2 linked regions of the Herpetosiphon gulosus genome follow. The protein of the gene in region 1 interacts with the protein of each later gene in a pairwise test. Links are inferred from orthologs where the notes say so. Each region holds a gene or a part of one and is shown on either strand. Other genes may lie near its edges.

Region 1 (6,446 bases):
CCCCTATCCTCACAAGGGTAGGTTGTTAATAATGGTTGAGTGGAATTCGCAGCCGACTTGCATGCCCTCACCCCCTGCCCCCCTCTCCCGCACGCGAGGCGAGGGGGAAATCAGATCAAAAAGCCCCTCTCCCGCTGTGGGAGAGGGGTTGGGATGAGGGTTAAAACCTATCCTTGGAAGCTACCCCCCGCCAAGCGAGGCGAGGGGAAAATCAGATCAAAAAGCCCCTCTCCCGCTGTGGGAGAGGGGTTGGGGTGAGGGCATTATTGATTGCCAAGTAATTGTTCTAGGCGATCAACATAGCTAGCCAGCACGCGGAAGGCTGCTTCAACTGGCTCAGCGGAAGTCATATCGACCCCAGCCAATTTCAGCGCATCCAATGGTGCTAACGAGCTACCAGCACTCAAGAAGGCCAAATAGTTGGCTTGAGCATCGGGCTTGCCCGCCAACACGCCTTCAGCCAACGCGTGAGCTGCGGCAATCCCTGTGGCATATTGATAAACATAGAAGTTGGCATACATATGGCCTGAGAAGGTTGCCCAAGTAATTCCCATACGCTCGGCATCGGGCACAACTTCCTCGCCATAGCCTTCACGGAACAGATCAAACATGATGCCGTTGAGGGTCGCAGCGGTTAATGGTTCGCCCCGTTGGCCGCGTTCGTGGATTTCCAGCTCAAATTGGGCCAAAATTGGCATGATGAAGAAATAGCGATGGAAGTTGCTCATGGCTTCTTCGATCAAGGCAATTTGGAAATCGGGGTCTTGGTTGGTATTAAACAGGTGGTTGCGCACCAAAGCTTGATTAAAGTTTGAAGCCACTTCGGCCACAAACAAGCCATAGTTGCTGTAAATCGTTGGTTGGTTTTGCCATGTTAGATATGAGTGCATCGAGTGGCCAAGCTCGTGGGCCAAGGTGCTCATACCAAAAATATCGTTGTTGTAATTCATCAAGATATAGGGCGGCGTACCTTTCCAGCCACTCGAAAACGCCCCAGCACTCTTGCCTTTGTTGGGGTAAATATCGACCCAACGATCTTCCAACAGGCCACGTTTGGCCACGCTGGTGTAGCCTTCGCCCAACGGCTGCATGCCCGCAACAATCCAATCGACGGCTTCGGTGTAAGGAATTTCAAGCTTTTTGGTGGTTAATGGCGCTTTGATATCGTAGACATACAATTGATCATAGCCCAAGGCTTGGCGGCGTAAGCGCCAGTAGCGATGCCAGGTCGGGTAGTTTTTGCGCACCGTGGCCACCAATTGATGAAACACATCGGTTGGGATGTTGTTTTCGCCAAGTGCGGCGGCCAAGGCTGAACTATAGTTGCGCACGCGAGCATTGAAAACATGCTGCTTAACACAAGTTGCCAAACAATTAGCCATAGTATTTTTGTTGGCCAAATGGGCATCACTGTAGTTTTCAAAGGCTGTGCGTCGAACTTCACGATCAGGGTCGGTGACCAACAGACCAATTGTGCCTTGAGTTAGCTCTAATTCAAGCCCATTAGCGCCATGGGCTGCGGGATATGCCAAATCAGCATCGGTCAAAATGCGATGCGTCGAGTTGGCTGAATCGAAGGCATCGCTAACCAAGCCCAAGACTTGCTCAACTTCGGCTGAACGCACATGAGCTTGCCGCCGCTCAACATCATGAAAATATTGACCATAGCGGGCCAAATCGGCGTTTTCTGCTTGCCATTGCTTGAGCGTTGCAAAGCCAATCGCAATAATTTCTGGTTCGATAAACGCCGAACTAGCCATGGTGCGCGAATAAACCCCCAACACCCGATCCATTTTGGCTTTGGCTACTTGGTCGGTGGTATCGACGCTATAAAACAGGCTGGCATAAATATAGAGCTTGCCAACCCGCTCGTTGAGCTGATCGGAATAATTCAGCGCCGCTAAAAGCGTTGCTGCGCCTTCAGCCAAACGGCCTTGGTATTGCTCAATGTCGGCAATCGATTGGGCATAGGCATCAAGTGCTTGTTCCCATTCAGCATCAGAAGCAAAAACTTTGGTTGCATCCCAGGTATCGGCGAGGGCTACTTCCTGACGGGTTGGCACTGTTGCAGCGGTTGTCATTCCAAAACTCCTTCAACACACAGGCTATTGCAATTGGCAACGATTATTCATCGTCATCATCATCAAAATCATCGTGATCATCGCCAAAATCATCCTCAATGTCACCGTTCGCAGGGCGGAGATTCAGGCGATGTAAAAGGCGCACAGCGAGCGGCCAGCCAGCCGCCGAAAAGTGCATTGTTTGTTTGTCGTGGCTTTCGGCCAACAACTCAAGCATTGTGCGGTAGGCAGGTGGCAAGCTAAATTCAACTGGCAACGTATAGCTACCATCAGCATTCGCCGTATTATCAATTTCAATATCGGCTTCGTAAGTGGCGTGAGCATAGCCCAACAATAGCGCCGTATCCTCCTTGAGCGGGGTTAATTGGGGCGTGCCATTAGGCAAGCGCTCAATTCGAAAATAATCGCCGCTAGTACGCGAACGCCGCCGTCGCGCCACCCGATGTTCTTCAAAGGCTACAAATAAGCGCGAGCCATTGGTTTGAGCCTCAACTGCTTGCCATGTCAAGGTATCGCTATCAAAGTGGAACCATTGATCGCGTGCACCAGTTTCGATTTGTAACAAATTGCCCGGAGCTTCGACGGTTGGCAATTCTGTTAGACGATTGATCTTATCTTTGAGCGTAACCACGCGGTAGTTGCGGGTGCGCAAACGGGCAATTAAGCCTTGACCACGGGCTGAGGTTAGGGTAAATGAATGCCCATTGACCGTGCCCTCACCGCGTAAAATCGGAATCATGGCGGTATCTGCAATTAAAAAGGTATTAACCCTGACTTCTTCAAGATCTGGCCGACGAACCATCTAGGAATCCTCCTGAATGCGGTTAAGATACGGTGCTGCGTAGGCGTGGCACATCGCAACGGCAAGGGCATCAGCGGCATCATCGGGCTTGGGAATATGATCCAAATCGAGGGTCATTTGCACCAGATGTTGCATTTGCTGTTTGTCGGCGTTGCCGTATCCGACCACGGCCTGTTTCACAGACAACGGTTTATATTCAAAAATTGGCAATTTGGCTTGGCGCAAGGCCAACAGGGCCACCCCACGCGCATGGCTCACGGCCATCGCAGTTGTCACATTTTTGGCAAAAAACAATTCTTCAACTGCGGCAACGTTAGGCCGATAGTGCGCCAAAACATGGGCTAAATCATTGTAAATGCTCACCAAGCGATCGGGCAGCGGCTGTTTGGCGGGCGTGGTAAACGCGCCATAGGCAACCATGGTCAAATCGCTGCCATCGCCATCAATAATTCCCCAACCCATAATTGCCGTGCCTGGATCGATCCCGATAATCCGCATTGCTGATCCTCAATGATTATGCTGATTGCATTATAACGGCTTTCGCTTATTCGGCACGCCCACGCCCAGTATCGCCATAGCCCGTCAATTCAACATAGCCAAAACCTGTCGCGTTACCACTGATTGAGACCGTACCTTCCCAGTAGCGCACGGTTAATGGCAGTTCTTGGTTGGCAACTTGGGGCGTAATCGTCAATTCAAGCTGCTCGCTGGGTAAGCTCAAGCGCCATTGGGCTGGATATTGCACCCCTTGATCGCTTTGCCATTGGCGTAATACCTCTAGCTTGAGGCTATCACGGTCAATCTTACGGGTTGTACCATCGACTAAGGTTAATGTGCCCGTTGAATAGGGGCTAATCGAGCCATCAGCATTGCGAATATTGAAGTAGGTTATTTCCCGTTGATCATCAAGCTGGATCGAGAACCAATCCCAGCCCACTGCTTGATCTTCGAGGGCACTTGTGCCCCATTCGTGATCCATCCAAGCCTTGCCAGTGACCGCAATTTCGCGACCATCAATCTGCAATGTGCCAGTGGTGGTCATGTTGGTTAGCGAATAATAATACGAGGCATTGCCCAGCTCAGTACCTTTTTGGCTCAAACCGCGATCGCCTTGCAAGGTTGGTTTTTTGCTCGATTCAAGGGTTAAATCAAGCGTAACTGGGGCTTGTTGAGCCTTGAGTTGCATGATCATGCCTTCGGAGCCGCTACCAACCGCTTGCCAATCCTCGACAAAAACCTTGAAGGGATCGCCAGTGGCATTGGCCAATTGCGGATTACCGCGCATAAAGCGTTCAAAGGCATAAAAGCGTTGATTGGCGACATCGGTCAAGGCGAAGTGGGCCATATAAATATCGCTGGTGGCCAAACTGGCGGTACGGCTAATTACTTGGTCGGTTACCGCCGAGCGAAAAAAGGTCAATTGAAAGCCAAAACGCTGGCCATCAGCACTCGCCAAATTGCCAGTGTAATACCACCATTCCGTCCGATAGCCTGGGTGCGAGCCATGATCGGTGGGGAATTCAAATGGGCGTGGCGCGGTTGCACGAGTATAATTGCCTTGACTAGCTTGATTAAGCATGCCGACCGCGCTGATCGAGGCTTGAATTTGGGTTTGGTTTGGTTGCAATACCCACCAAGCAGCGCCGCCGAGCAAGCCAACAATCACCAATAAACTTAATATCAAACGTATTCGCATACGATACTACTCCTTGAAAACAGCAACGCATCCAGTCCAATGCTGGATGCGTCATATAGCAATCGTATCACGAAAATCGCTCTAAAACAGCCAATACAACAGCAGCATTGTCACGAAGAGCATACCAACAAATATTCCGATGATTCGGCGTTCAAGCTTTGGTGTAGCACTAAAATCAAACGGCACTTGATATTGATTGGTGGCAGGTACATGGTGCAGAATCAACGGCCAAAGTTTGGCAGTGTTATTCCAGTGGAGCGGATTGATAATCACAATCTCATCATGTAGATTGGCACTGGCGAATCTGCGTAGATTTGGCTCTGGCAAATTGGCATAGGGTTGATTTAAAATCAGATAGGGCATGGCAATGCCCATAAGCCCTTGCAATGTTCCAACTCCAGCAACATGGGCCCAATCAATCGTCAATGGCTTGCCCGAATGTTTGATAATCAAACTCTGCTCAGTTACACGGATAAACTGATTCAAGCCACGCGCAGCCCATGCAATCCATCCAACAAACACCAATAGAGCAGGGCTGAACTCAACATTTGGGGTTGTTAGTGCTTGAATCATTGCATTGATAATCACGCCACTTGCCAGCACTAAAGAAACCAAGGTTGCCCACCAATAACGTGGTCGAACGGTTAATAAATATTGTTGCATTGTCAGATCTCAGCCCCAAATAATAATAATTGGAATAAGAATTACTCCATACACCAGCACTTGTTTGATGAAGCTTGATAAACTAAACGTAAATGGTACAATCAAATCTTTATTTGCCAACGATGGCATTTTTTGCTCAGCTAGCAGCTTGATTTGCTCATAATTATCCCATTCATTTAAGAGCAATACACGTCGATGATATGGTTTTGGCACAATCGAAGGATAGAGCGCATCTAATAACTGCACATCACGATCAAAAAGGATATATTCAATTGGTCGATTGAAAAACATAAAATATTGGATAGCAGAAATATCCTTCCATTCGGCAGTTCTGCTGGGATTGAACAATCTTTTGACTGTAATCCCTTGATCGTCAATAATTAACTCTCTGCGGTAGTCACTGATTGCCCCATAGAAATATAGTATCCCCATAATGACAAAAAATACTGGAAATCTTTTCATATCAAAGATTACTTTAAATATAATTGGAATGGCAATCATTATACATCCGGAAAATAACATTATGAATAATTGCCGCTTGTAATTACGTGCTCTGAAGATAATTGGTTGCATTTATTTAATTCCTTGTCAATCTAATAATAAGTGAAATATAGTATAGGCTTAGCCGTTGCTATGGAATATTATACTTAGCAACTGAATACTTAGATACTACACAGGAAGTTCTTTAAAAGTTACAATTACTACCGCTAACAATCTATCCAGCAAAAAGTCTCCAGATTGTAAAAGCTGCTACAGCAAATGCGACAAGGATAACTAAGATTGAAATTCTGGTTATTCTTGTTTGATCTATATGATTGAACGGCACAAAAACTTGATTTGATCTAGGTTCGGTTGCGAGTTGTGGTTGGATCAATTCGATCAATTCGCTCGATCGCTCCCATAGATCGAGCCTAAAAATGCTTGATCGTAGCTCCTTCGGGATTTGATTCGAATTGAGACTTTTGATTGACGGATTTGGTACGTTCAATAAAAGATAATCTAGGGTATATTTGCCTATATTCAAATGTTGTTTTTCAGCTATATCGCTCCAGGCTAGATGTATCCGATCTCTAAATATTCGATGAATAGATAATCCTTCTGAATCAACAATCAAATACGTATTTGCCTCAAAAACACAATATAAAGCAACCACTGAGTTAAGCATTACCGAAATCCAATTATCAGACAGGCCTTGATATATCCA
Region 2 (4,629 bases), on another replicon or contig:
CAATTACTAGATTAATCAATAAAACTGGGGGTACAATATTACTAGAATAATGCTGGCCCAACGAAATCCAACATTTTAGCCATAGATGGAGTATTCATGGAAGCCATGGTTGGTCAAACAAGTCCTGCTCACAGCCAAACAACCCGCGAAATTGCTTTTTCGGTGCTCGATTTAGCCACAATTTTCGAGGGCAGTAGCCCTGCCGAGGCCTTTAAAAATAGCCTTGCGATTGCCCAACATGCCGAGCAACTGAACTTCAAGCGCTTCTGGCTGGCCGAGCATCACAATATGGCCAATGTTGCCAGTGCCGCGACTGCTGTCGTGATTGGCCATGTTGCCGCTGGAACCAAACGAATTCGAGTTGGCTCAGGTGGAGTGATGCTGCCCAATCATTCGCCTTTAGTAATTGCTGAACAATTTGGCACACTCGAATCGCTCTACCCAGGCCGAATTGACTTAGGTTTGGGGCGTGCACCTGGCACTGATGGCCGCACTGCCATGGTCTTGCGCCGCGATTTGATGGCCAGCGCCGAACGCTTCCCCGAAGATGTACGTGAGCTTCAAGCCTATTTTGCCGAGCCAAGCCCAGGCCAATATTTGCGGGCAATTCCTGGGGCTGGCTTGCACGTACCGTTGTGGTTGCTAGGTTCGAGCACATTTAGCTCTCAGTTGGCGGCCAAATTAGGTTTGCCGTTTGCCTTTGCAGCCCACTTTGCCCCAACTCACTTGTTTGATGCGCTGCAACTCTATCATCAGCACTTCCAACCATCAGCCCAACTTGCCAAACCCTATACCATGGTGGCAATTAACGTGATTGGAGCCGAAACTGATGCCGAAGCTCAATATTTATTCACCAGTATTCAGCAAGCCTTTTTAGATATTCAACGTGGCACGCCACGACCAATTCCTGCGCCAACTAATGACCCAGCTAAACGCCAAGCACTAGATTTTGCCTTTGCCCAAAGCCCAATGCTAGCCTACACTGCGATTGGCACAGTTGATACCTTGGAGCAACGCCTAAGTCAAATTATCAAAGAGACTGCTGCTGACGAAATTATGGTCAGCGCTAATATTTACGACCAAGCCGCACGAATCCGCTCACTTGAAATTATCGCCGCCGCTCGCGACCGAATTAATGCCAAACGCCTCGCCCAATAACCCCCCAAAGCCTCAATCTTCGATTATCCACAGAAGATTGAGGCTTTTTCAGCATTTCCATAGTAATAATCCACACGTTGTTATTACAACAATCACTACCCAGCGATCCAACCGATAATCCATCAAACGAATGATTAACCCGCTGAGCCGATAGCTCTATAATTAGGGTAGCAGTTTGGCAAGCGTGGGCTTGCTAGGCTGATGATCGCAGCACATGAAGGAATGAGAAAGGGAAGTCAATGAACAACTGGTGGAAAATCCGCAGTTTCGGCGTGCTCGTACTTTTGGGTTTGATTTTTGGCTTGGCTCCGCAACCTTCGCAGGCAGGTGGGATAGTTTATGTCGTGCCAGGTGGCGCTGGTAGCCAAACTGGCAACGATTGGGCCAACGCCAAAGATCTTCAAGCAGCCATCCAAACCGCAGCAACCGGCACAGAAGTTTGGGTCAAGCAGGGCATTTATCACCCAACCACTAGCACAGATCGGACAGTCGCCTTTACACTTACCAATGGCATTCGACTTTTTGGTGGCTTTGCTGGTGATGAAACCTCGCGCCAAGCCCGTAATCCCAGCCAAAATCCCACAATCCTCAGTGGCGATTTGCTTGGCAACGATACCGGAGCAGCCAATCAAACCAACCCAACCCGCAGCGATAATAGCTACCACGTTATGTATTGTGTATCAAAGTCTGAGCCAATGTTAATTGATGGTTTTACGATTCGTGGTGGCCAAGCTACAAACCAAATATTTCCACGAAATATGGGTGGTGGTGGCTTATTTGATCAGTGCAACTTAACGATTTTAAATAGTCGTTTTATCAGCAACGCAGCATTATTTGGCGGTGGGATACTAAATTTCAATAATAGCTTAACGATCAATCAAAGTATCTTCGCTGGCAATTGGGCACTGAGCACTGGTGGTGGGCTTGAAAACCAACAAAATGGGGTTGTTAGCTTACAATCAACCACATTTGTTGGCAATATTTCCCAGCAGAATACTGTGAGTGCGATTGCTAACGCTGCTGGTACGCTTAATCTGCATAACAGCATCGTTTGGGGCAACAATGGTATTGCGCCCGTCAATGGTTCCAATAATAATCTCAACCTCAGCGTGAGTTATTCAATTGTTCAAGGCGGCTTTACTGGCACTGGCAACAGCACCCGTGATCCGCAGTTTGTTGATGCTGATGGTGCTGATAATCTTGTTGGCACGCTCGATGATAATTTGAATTTGCAAGCCAACTCAGCCGCACGGAATACTGGCAATCCGAGTTTACTGCCAAGCGATCAAACTGATCTCGACGGCGATAACGATGTTAGCGAAGCACTTCCATTGACGATTGATTACCTGCCACGGATCAATGAAGGCTTGATTGATATGGGGCCATACGAATATCAAGGCAATGAGCCAACCATAACCCCGACGGCGACGGTTACGCCAAGCCCAACTGTTACAGCAACCGCTACAGCGACCGCAACCGTTATGCCTAGCGAAACCCCAACCCCAACCGCAACAACTGCAACGCCAGTGCTGCCCCAAACAACCACCATCTATCTACCAGCGGTCATGCGCTAACGAATTAACGGCTGCTTTGGCTCAAACCAAGGCAGCCATTTTTAGCACGACTCCCTGCAACCCTGTATAATAGGCTCAAGCTTAGCTAGGGAGATCAGGCATGATCGCATCGGTACGGGGTGTTGTGCAATTGATTGGTCAAGATCAAGTGGTGATTGATGTGCATGGGGTAGGTTTGGCCATCGCCGTACCGCGCACAGTTTTAGCAACGATTGGCGCGATTGGCGATACCGCCCAGTTGTATACCCATTTGCACGTGCGTGAAGATATGCTGGCCTTATTCGGATTCAGTTCGCCAGCCCAACGTGCGTTGTTTGAGCTATTACTTGGAGTTAGTGGAATTGGGCCCAAAGTTGCTTTAGCGCTGCTCTCGGCGGCTACCCCCGAAGAATTGCAACATGCGATTGCCCGCGAAGATATCACCATGCTCTCCAAAGTGCCAGGTATTGGCAAAAAAACCGCTGCCCGTTTGGTACTCGAACTCAAAGGCAAATTTGGAGTAGCCACAATTAGCCCGCAACTCAGCACCAACCCAGGCCTACTGGCACTCAACACCGAACTGATCGATATTTTGACCAGCCTTGGTTATAGTTCGACCGAAGCCCAAGCAGCCCTGAATGCGCTCCCTGCCGATGCTCCCGCCGACACTGAAGAACGCCTACGTTTGGCCTTGCAATATTTTGGTGGGGTATAATAAATGGCGGTGGAATGGCCAATAACATCCACCGCCAAACCCAATTATTGAATTTTACGAATTTCCTGCACTCCGTTAGCATCAAGTGACTTAATGCGAATTAAAACGCGCTTACCAATCCGCATATCTCTTGAATTAACTGAGCCCAGGGGCATCGCTTTAAATTCTGTATCACGATTATCAAGCTGCACAATCCAATAACGCCCAACTTGGTCTACCAACTTACCCCAAACATCATTACCAACTTTAAGTGGCTTTTCGGGCTTTTTTGGCTTAATCAGGGGCCGATTGATTACGCGCAATGGGGTGGGCAGCACTGGACGCAACCGATACTCATTGACTGTTTCGTCGTAAGCTCGCACAGGATCACCAATCACCCATTCTTCAGTGACCTTACGCTCAATCTCTAAATAACGCACAACTTCAGACCATGGCCGTGGCTCAGTTTGGCCAAAACGAGTCGTATCCCATTCGAGCATGGCGAGCAATTGTTGAATGCGTGGGATTTGGTTAAATTCACTAAAGCCGCGCTCTTGCTCACCGCTGTGCTGCAAAATATAGGCACAAAAGGCTTGCTGCTTAGCCAGCAACTGCTCATCAAGCCAATCGCGTTCAGCTCGCAGCCAATTATGCTGGCTTGGGTTAAACAACTGGCTATAACGGGCTTGACGGTTGGTTGTAGCAATCTGATAGTTAATCGCAATTGAACCAAAACCAAACGGCTTGCCCATGCCCAGTTTCAGGCGATAGTTGGGGCTAGCCGCTAGTTCAAGCACATAGATCAAGGCTCCTAGCTCAACATCGCTCAGATTTTCAAAAGCTATCTGGAATTGAAATTCAACCCCCGATTTAACTGGCCGCATGCGAGTGCTCTGGGTTGAATCAGCACTAACATCAGGTTTATGCCGATCTTGGGCAGCAAATTGGCCATGATGCCAGTATTGTTTATAGCCACGAATGGTTGTGTCATTGCGATCATCGCCATAATGGCGCAACGATTTAAGCTCAGTCGCATCTTGGGTCAAGTAGTGTTGGAAGGTTGTAGGTTTGGGCGAGGCTAAAACTGGCGGGGTAATCTCTGCATCCCATAGTTCTGCATCAGGAAGTTGTTGATTAACCAGTTTGGCATCACTAAAGCGTAAGCGGCTGGCATAACTCGTAATCTGGGTAGGCGCATCATTGGCTTCGCGATGCACAAAACCA

The links.
Region 2: the proteins of ruvC (region 1) and ruvA interact in binary tests that used the Escherichia coli proteins (3 or more experiments, as listed by UniProt). The link is inferred for Herpetosiphon gulosus from one-to-one orthologs.

What each region holds. Positions count from the first base shown.
Region 1 is NZ_BAABRU010000010.1:90,583-97,028, reverse strand. The notes cover bases 1,633-4,600. They hold ruvC (crossover junction endodeoxyribonuclease RuvC), read right to left. Parts: upstream 3,382-4,600; coding sequence 2,884-3,381; downstream 1,633-2,883. Other genes in these bases: ABEB26_RS14690 (lipocalin-like domain-containing protein), read right to left, coding at 3,428-4,579; ABEB26_RS14700 (hypothetical protein), read right to left, coding at 2,125-2,883; pepF (oligoendopeptidase F), read right to left, coding at 1,633-2,081. In the rest of the region: more of pepF, read right to left, coding at 264-1,632; ABEB26_RS14685 (hypothetical protein), read right to left, coding at 4,661-5,242; ABEB26_RS14680 (hypothetical protein), read right to left, coding at 5,252-5,815.
Region 2 is NZ_BAABRU010000016.1:34,527-39,155, reverse strand. What follows is about bases 1,740-4,629. They hold ruvA (Holliday junction branch migration protein RuvA), read left to right. Parts: upstream 1,740-2,832; coding sequence 2,833-3,426; downstream 3,427-4,629. Other genes in these bases: ABEB26_RS19790 (TIGR03986 family type III CRISPR-associated RAMP protein), read right to left, coding at 3,471-4,629; ABEB26_RS19800 (hypothetical protein), read left to right, coding at 1,740-2,732. Also shown: ABEB26_RS19805 (LLM class flavin-dependent oxidoreductase), read left to right, coding at 97-1,158; more of ABEB26_RS19800, read left to right, coding at 1,398-1,739. UniProt on the Escherichia coli protein: The RuvA-RuvB-RuvC complex processes Holliday junction (HJ) DNA during genetic recombination and DNA repair.